Linked DNA regions of Pedobacter sp. W3I1. The protein of the gene in region 2 interacts with the protein of the main gene of each other region in a pairwise test. Links are inferred from orthologs where the notes say so. Each region holds a gene or a part of one and is shown on either strand. Other genes may lie near its edges.

What was found.
Region 1: the proteins of QF042_RS07305 (region 2) and def interact in binary tests that used the Escherichia coli proteins (3 or more experiments, as listed by UniProt). The link is inferred for Pedobacter sp. W3I1 from one-to-one orthologs.

Annotation. Positions count from the first base shown.
Region 1 is NZ_JAUSXN010000001.1:413,571-418,018, forward strand. Bases 799-3,776 are described here. They hold def (peptide deformylase), read right to left. Parts: upstream 2,579-3,776; coding sequence 2,018-2,578; downstream 799-2,017. Other genes in these bases: QF042_RS01800 (Mrp/NBP35 family ATP-binding protein), read left to right, coding at 799-814; QF042_RS01805 (NifU family protein), read left to right, coding at 849-1,094; QF042_RS01810 (hypothetical protein), read left to right, coding at 1,148-1,783; QF042_RS01820 (pitrilysin family protein), read right to left, coding at 2,723-3,776. Outside these bases: more of QF042_RS01800, read left to right, coding at 1-798; more of QF042_RS01820, read right to left, coding at 3,777-3,955; QF042_RS01825 (hypothetical protein), read right to left, coding at 3,982-4,434. UniProt on the Escherichia coli protein: Removes the formyl group from the N-terminal Met of newly synthesized proteins. Requires at least a dipeptide for an efficient rate of reaction. N-terminal L-methionine is a prerequisite for activity but the enzyme has broad specificity at other positions.
Region 2 is NZ_JAUSXN010000001.1:1,694,187-1,698,414, reverse strand. What follows is about bases 939-3,696. They hold QF042_RS07305 (aspartate-semialdehyde dehydrogenase), read left to right. Parts: upstream 939-1,701; coding sequence 1,702-2,691; downstream 2,692-3,696. Other genes in these bases: dacB (D-alanyl-D-alanine carboxypeptidase/D-alanyl-D-alanine-endopeptidase), read left to right, coding at 3,465-3,696; QF042_RS07300 (CDP-alcohol phosphatidyltransferase family protein), read left to right, coding at 2,735-3,352; QF042_RS07310 (sugar phosphate isomerase/epimerase), read left to right, coding at 939-1,076. Outside these bases: QF042_RS07315 (sugar phosphate isomerase/epimerase), read left to right, coding at 1-197; more of QF042_RS07310, read left to right, coding at 207-938; more of dacB, read left to right, coding at 3,697-4,228.

The DNA.
Region 1 (4,448 bases), 1.3 Mb from region 2 along the record:
TTCATCATCACTGGATAACATCAAAAACATTATTTTGGTTTCGTCAGGAAAAGGAGGAGTTGGTAAATCTACTGTAGCGAGTAATCTGGCAGTTGTATTGGCTAAAGATGGCGCCAAAGTTGGCCTTATCGATGCCGATATTTATGGCCCGTCAGTACCAACCATGTTCGATTTGGTTGATGCCAAGCCAGGGGCGGAAGAAACCGCTGATGGTAAAACTAAAATTTTACCCATCGAAAAATACGGGATAAAATTATTATCCTTAGGTTTTTTTGCTGATCCAGGTCAACCAGTGCCATGGCGTGGACCAATGGCGTCGAATGCAGTAAAACAATTGTTTAACGATACCAACTGGGGAGAATTGGATTATCTGATTGTAGATCTTCCACCGGGAACAGGCGATATCCACATCACCATTACGCAGAGTTTCCCAATTTCAGGAGCGGTTGTAGTTACTACACCGCAACAGGTTGCACTGGCCGATACGCATAAAGGTTTGGCCATGTTCAGAATGCCTGGAATTAATATCCCGGTTTTAGGTGTCATAGAAAACATGTCGTATTTTACACCAGCAGAATTGCCGGAGAATAAGTATTATATCTTCGGAAAGGGTGGCGGAACAGAACTTGCAGCACGTTTTGATGTGCCTTTTTTGGGCGAAATTCCAATTATCCAGAGTATTTCGGAAGCTGGAGATAAAGGGAAACCGGTGGCATTAAACCAAAATCCTTTACTGGATGTTATATTTGGAGATATTGCAAGTAAAATTGCACAACAAATATCCATCAACAATGCGCAAATGGTGAATTGCTAAAAAATTACTATTTTTATAAATTAAAATATATATAATGAATTTAACAGAACAAGTAGAACAGGCATTGGAAACTATCAGGCCGTATTTAAAGGCTGATGGAGGTGATGTTTCTGTTGAAGAAATTACATCTGAAGGAACGGTAAAGCTTAAGCTTTTAGGCAACTGCGGTTCTTGCCCAATGAGTTTTATGACTATGAAATCTGGTATCGAACAAGCCATTATGAAAGCTGTTCCGCAAATCACTTCAGTAGTTGCAGTTAACCTGGCTGAGCAAGATTAAGCTTTAACACTATTTAACAAGGAAGTTTTATTAATAAAATTACTTTTGTCTTAATGAGATATTGTGTTGCCCTAATTTGCCTTATTTTTTCTGTAACCGCTTTTGCACAACAAAAGCCGGCACAGGATAAACTCATCCAATTTTCAGGGATTATTACCGATATCGATAGCTCAAACGTGATTCCTTATGTTACCATCACCAATCTTTCTGCCAAGAGTAAAAGGGTTGGTGCCGATTACAGAGGCTACTTTACCTTTATTGTTAATCCTGGCGATACCATCTTGTTCACCGCCATTGGTTACAAGAAGTTTTCTACGGTAATTCCTGAAAGCACACCGGATAGCAAGTATACCATTATGGTTAAACTGAAAGCCAATGTAATCGATTTACCATCGGTGCGTGTTTTTCCTTGGGCAACAACAGAAGAATTTACCCGCGAGTTTTTATCAATGAAACTGGCGGATGATGATATGGCCATAGCCAAAAAAAACCTTTCTCGCTCCTCAATTGATGGTTTAATCCAAACTTTGCCACGTGACGGACAAGAAATAGGTAGCCAAAACTATCGGTATAATTTCGATAGGATGATCAATAAGAATATGGTTCAAACCAATCCGCTGCTCAACCCTTTCGCATGGGGTAAGCTGATGCAGCAGATTTTTGATGGCGATAAGAGCCGGACGAATTAGTCTGGAGTCTTGAGTTCGGAGTCTTTAGTCCTGGGTGCAGAAGACCAAGCACTATTTAATCATTACCCTAATTTTATTTAGTTAGTCATTATCCTGAACTTGTTTCGGGATCTATGCTGCTATAAAGATCCTGAAACAGTTCAGGAGGACGGATCGTAAGGTAATTGATGTCGGATTAGGCGAATAAAAAAGGGAAAACGTTTCCATTTTCCCTCTAACATCTTAAATCAAAACTTATCGTTTCTTACTTTTATTCGGGAATTTCATTTTGTAATCTGTTTTGATGTTACCTTTCGAAATCGCATCCAGTTTACTTTTAAGCATCGTTTTACGGAGCACACTCACTTTATCGGTAAACAATTTTCCTTCGATATGATCATATTCATGTTGGATTACGCGTGCGGGCATTCCATCTACATCATCTGTATGCTCTACCCAGTTTTCATCAAAGTAAGTGATCTTGATGTTGGGTTTACGCATAATGTTTTCGCGGATATCAGGAATGCTTAAGCAGCCTTCGTTAAAACTCCAGGCCTCTCCAGTTTCTTCCAAAATTTGTGCATTAATAAATACTTTTTTATAACCTGGTTTGCCATCTTCATCTTCGCCTGTATCTACAATAAACAAACGAATAGGCAAACCAATTTGAGGAGCAGCTAAGCCCACACCGTTTGCATAATACATGGTGTCGAACATGTCGCTGATTAATTGTTCTAATCCTGGATAATCTTTATCAATATCGGTCCCTACCTTTTTTAAAACAGGATCGCCGTAAGCTACTATTGGTAATTTCATTGTATTATATTTTTTCAGATGTAGATCTGAGCTTATTAATTATTATAAATCGCTGTCAGTCTGAGCTTGTCGAAGACCTATGGTTAAGTCCTTCGACAAGCTCAGGATGACAAAACGAGTGGTTTTGACTTACAAAAATAAGAATTATTCCTCTATTGGGCAGAAAGTAAAGATATTCAGTTGCCCGATATTTAAAATCTCATCGGTAACTTCTGCCATTTGCTTGGTGGTAACGGCATTTATCTTCTCAAAAACAGTTTCCAGCGAATCGATTTTGTTGTGATCGATCAGGCTTTTAGCCATTGAAATGATTAAACCAATCCTGTTTTCTTCTCCCAAAGCAATCTGTCCGATAAATTTGTTTTTGGCTTTTTGAAGCTGTAAGTCATTTAAAGGATGTTCCCTGAGCTTTTTGATCTCCTTAAAAATTAAAGAAAGCGCTTTGGCCTGTTTTTCTTTATCAGTTCCGAAATAAATGGAAAAAATACCCGTATCGCTTAAGGGCGAAAAATTGGATTCGATGGTATAGGCAATCCCATATTTCTCTCTGATCTGCAGATTTAATACCGAACTCATCCCATTGCCGCCAAAGTAATTATTCAACAGCATTAAAGCCACCTTTTGCGATTGGTGCGTAGAATATGCCTGTGTGCCTACAATGCAATGTGCCTGCATGATTGGCTTATAAATAGTAGTATTGCTTTGTGGAAGTATACCTGGTTTAACCCTTTCTTTGTTTGGATTATTCTCTTCAACATCAGCAAAATGCTTGCTCCCTTTATTTACAACACTATTTAAGGTATAATTTCCCAGCACAGCAACTACAATTTCGTTGGTGCGATAATTGGCCTTCCTGAAATTGATTACATCCTCTCTGGTAAAATGCTGCACGGATTCGGTTGTGCCCAAAATATTGTTGCCCAAAGCATGACCAGCGAAAAGCATGTCTTCAAAATCATCATTAATGGCTTCCTCAGGCTGATCTAAATAAGAAGAAATCTCATCCAAGATTACACTTTTTTCTTTATCCATTTCCTCTTCAGGGAAAGTGGAGTGGAACAGAATATCGTTGAAAAGATCTAGTGTTCTATCTAAATATGGATTTAAAAAAGAAGCGTGCACGCAGGTATATTCTTTGGTGGTGTAGGCATTTAAATCTGCCCCAACACTCTCTAAGCGATTTAAAATCTGATTGGTGCTCCGTTTTTCGGTACGCTTAAAAATCAAATGCTCAATAAAGTGTGCTAAACCCGCTTTGTTTTCAGGTTCGTCGCGCGATCCTGTGTTAACGATGATGCAAGCGTGAGATATGGCAGAGGCCGAAGGCACATGCAGTAAGCGTATACCGTTTGGCAAAGTGTGAACATTGTATTCCATTGAGGGGCAAAGATAAGGCTAATTGCTTACAAAGCCTCGGTATCCGGGTATTGCAATTGTAAAGCGGAAATCAATTTATCTCTGGTTGGCCTTTTGAGTATCAAAAAAATAAAATTAGCAGCACCGAATATTAAAAAGAATGAATTATGTGTTATAAAAAAACCTACCACATTGAAAAGCGCCCCTCCTTCCAGTAAAGCTGAAGTAATGATAAATGCACTTTGGTACATATTGATTTTTACATCAGCAGGAGCAGCTTTATCAATTTTAGCGATTAAATTTCTGTAAAAAAAGATACTCGCCGAGATGGTAATCAATCCCATTATCGGAAATATTGGATTAAAAGGCGAAGTGGTTTTAGGGTTCGCATCAAAAAACATCATGTCACGGTTAAGAAATATGGTTACCAGTGCAAAGAGAAAAACGCCAGAGCATAAAGCAAGATGGATAATTTGGAGTGTTTTTAGTTTGGTGTTCATTGTGAGGTGAAATA
Region 2 (4,228 bases):
TTAAAGATATGGATAAAGCAGATCCGGCACTAAACGCTGAAGTAGGAACCGGTTCTATTAATTTCAAACCTATTTTTGCTGATGCAAAACTTTCGGGCATGAAACACTTCTTTGTAGAGCACGAAACCAATTACAAGCCAAATCCAATGGAATCTGTTGCAGCAAGCTGTGCATATATTAAAAAAGAAATTATTTAAATTTAAGAGATGAATTCAAGAAGAACATTCTTAAAACAGGCAGGATTAGCTGCCGGGGCAGCATTGTTAATTCCGTCGTTTGCCTTTGATAAGGTAAATAAAAATGTTGGTTTACAATTGTACTCTTTACGTAATGAACTGCCAAAAGATGTAAAAGGCATTATCGAAAAAGTGGCACAGGCCGGGTACAAAGAAGTTGAAACTTATGGTTTTTCTAATGGAAAATTTTGGGGTTTAACACCAAAAGAATTTAAAGCATTATTAAATGCGAACGGTTTAAAAGCACCAAGTGGCCACTACGGAATGGATGAATTCTCCAAAACTGGAAAAACCGACAAGTTAAAAGCCGATATCGAATCTTCAGCAGCCATTGGCGGTAAATTCTTTACCATTGCCGGTGCGCATGTAGATATAAGCAAAGGTGTAGATGCCTTTAAGAAAACCGCTGATGATTTTAATAAGGTTGCTGAAATTGCGAAAGCATCTGGTTTAAAATTCGCCTACCACAACCATGATTTCGAATTTAAGAAATTAGGTGATACCACTGGTTACGATGTGTACTTAAGCGAGACCGATAAAAACCTGGTAAATTTCGAATTAGATTTATACTGGGTTGTACGCTCGGGTAACGATCCTTTAGCTTTGTTTAAAAAATATCCAGGCCGTTTCCCAATGTGGCATGTTAAAGATATGGACAAAGCCAAACCAGAATGGAATACCGAAGTTGGCAAAGGTTCTATTGATTTTAAAAGCATTTTTGCCCAGGCAAAACTTTCGGGCATGCAACATTTCTTTGTAGAGCACGAAACCAATTATCAACCAGATCCTGTTGGTTCAATCAAAACAAGCTGCGATTATATTAAAGCCAATTTGATTTAAAACTTATCCAAACCTCGCAGTTTAAAATTGCGAGGTTTGTAAAAAAAAGAATTGCAAACTGTAAATTGCAAACTGATATGGGCGTTACCCAAGCTACGCAAGGGTCGGGCTTTTCAGGGCTCCGCTTTGCTCCGGTACCAATAAAAAATTGGCACTGAACCCTTACAATCCCTAACGCGGATTTATTACACTAAAAAAAATTCTTTATGTTATAACGGCTAACTTAGGTTATTTAAACCTGATAGAACGGCAATACTTTTTAATTGCAGTAACTATAAATTTTGCTGTCATGCTGAGGTACGAAGCATTTGCAACCAATGAAACAGATGCTTCGTACCTCAGCATGACAGTTGTTGTTTAAAAAGATTATAGTGAGAGCAGGGCTTTCGTAACCGATATGAACAGGAACCTGCTTTCCAAAAAACAAGTCAAATAATTTCTTACTAGTATGTATCAAGATCAACTAAATCGAATTACACCTAATCTTTCTCACCCTATTTTCTATTGAAAAACTAAGATTTTAAATATTAAAAGCAAATTTAATTGGTAACAATGGAGATATAAGCTTAATTTTTAGCATATTTGGGCTTATATCAAATGTTTAATAATATAATTAAAAATTAAAATGAAAGTAGCAGTAGTAGGTGCCACCGGATTGGTAGGCACTGTCATGTTAAAAGTATTGGAGGAAAGAAATTTCCCTTTAACAGAGTTGATTCCCGTAGCATCAGAAAAGAGTGTTGGTAAGGAGATTACTTTTAAGGGTAAGAAGTTCCCAATTGTTAGCATGGATACTGCAATCAGCATGAAACCTGATATCGCTTTGTTTTCTGCAGGCGGAAATACTTCATTGGAGCATGCGCCACGTTTTAAAGAAGCCGGAACAACCGTTATCGATAACTCTTCTGCATGGAGAATGGATCCTGCAATTAAATTAATTGTACCAGAAGTTAATGCACACGAGCTTTCTATCGATAACAAAATCATTGCTAACCCAAACTGTTCTACCATTCAAATGGTTGTGGTTTTAAAACCTTTGCACGATAAATACAAAATTAAACGTGTTGTGGTTTCTACTTATCAATCGGTTACCGGTACAGGTGTTAAAGCGGTTGAGCAGTTAATGAACGAGCGTAAAGGTATTGATGGACCGAAAGCTTATCCATACGAAATTGACTTAAACGTACTTCCTCATATTGATGTTTTCATGGAAAATGGATATACCAAAGAAGAAATGAAAATGGTTAAGGAAACGAACAAAATCATGAGCGATGATAGCATTAAAGTTACCGCCACTACAGTTCGTATCCCGGTTATGGGTGGTCATTCAGAATCGGTAAATATCGAGTTCGAAAATGATTTCGATTTAGCTGAGGTGCGTAGTATTTTAGAAAAGTCACCTGGCATAATCGTTGTTGATGATGTTGCCAACTTAAAATATCCAATGCCAAAAGATGCACATGAAAAAGATGAGGTTTTTGTAGGCCGTATCCGTAGAGATGAATCGGCACCTAAAGCATTAAACCTTTGGATTGTTGCCGATAACTTACGCAAGGGCGCTGCAACCAATGCCGTTCAAATTGCCGAATATCTGATTCAGAAAGAATTGGTTTAATCAATAAATTTAAACAAAAGCCTCGATTTATCGGGGCTTTTTTATGCGCTCTCCAATCATGAAACATGTCCCCATTGCTTTAATTTACTCCAGATTACTGATTGGTTTCGGAATAATTTTATTAAGCATTTCCCATGTCAATCACTATTCCTTTATAGCGATAACCTTGTTATCCATTGGTTTATTAACCGATATTTTTGATGGAATAATCGCCAGAAAACTCAATATCTCTTCTGAAAAATTACGCCGTTTAGATTCCGGCGTTGACCAGGTCTTTTTTATTTCGGTCGCTGTTGCCACTTATATTCAATGTCCTGATTTTTTCAAAGCTAACCTGATAAAATTAATTGTTCTTGGCACTTTTGAAGTTTCAACCTATATATTAAGTTATATAAAATTTAAGAAGGAGATTGCTACGCATTCTATTGGTGCTAAAATTTGGACCTTAGTTTTGTTCTCAACCTTAGTCGAAATTATAGTGCATTGCGAATCGGTTGTGTTATTTGAACTTTGCCTTTGGATTGGTCTGGCAACACGAGTGGAGATCCTTGCCATTGTGTTCACCCTGAAAAAATGGACCAATGATGTACCTACCATCTATCATGCAGTAAAGCTAAGGCAGGGAAAAGAAATTAATCGTAACAAACTGTTTAATGGATAAACTGCACAAATCATAAACATATAATTCAGGGATTATAATCACTAAATTATATATAAATTAGTGATTAGCCTTTTAATTTTATCTTTGTTAATCTTCAACGGATAAAATCTCTATGCGATTAAAAATATATTCCCTATTGCTTCTAGTTTTTGCTGCAAACATTACAATTGCCCAAAACCGAATTCAGAACCTCGAAAAAGCCTTTAATAATTTATTAAATGATGAACAGGCAAAACATGCCATTGCTTCACTTTGTGTTTTAGATGCCAATACCGGAAAAATATTATTTGCCAAAAACGAGCAAATTGGCCTGGCTACCGCTTCAACATTAAAAACCATTACTGCAGCCACTGCTTTCAGTATTTTAGGAAAAGATTTTCAATTTCAAACTACACTCGCTTATACCGGAACAATCACTACAGAAGGAACATTAAAAGGAAACCTAATTATTATTGGCAGTGGCGATCCAACATTGGGATCATGGCGTTATCAGAACAAAGAAAATGCTGTTTTAACGCAATGGGTAGCTGCAATAAAATCGGCAGGAATTAAAAAAATTGAAGGTATGGTAATTGGTGATGACCGTGTTTTCGGTACACAAACCACACCGGAAGGTTGGGTTTGGCAGGATATCGGCAATTATTATGGTGCCGGAACATCTGGCTTAACCTGGCGCGAAAATCAATTCGACATCCATTTAAAACCTGGAAGTAGTACATCGGATGAAGTTAAAATTGTAAAAACAGTTCCAGCTACTCCTTATTTGCAGCTGGTAAATGAACTGAAAACTGGCAATGCTGGATCTGGAGATCGTGCTTATGCTTTCTTGCCTCCTTATAGCAATACCGCTTATATCCGTGGCAGCTGGGGCATGGG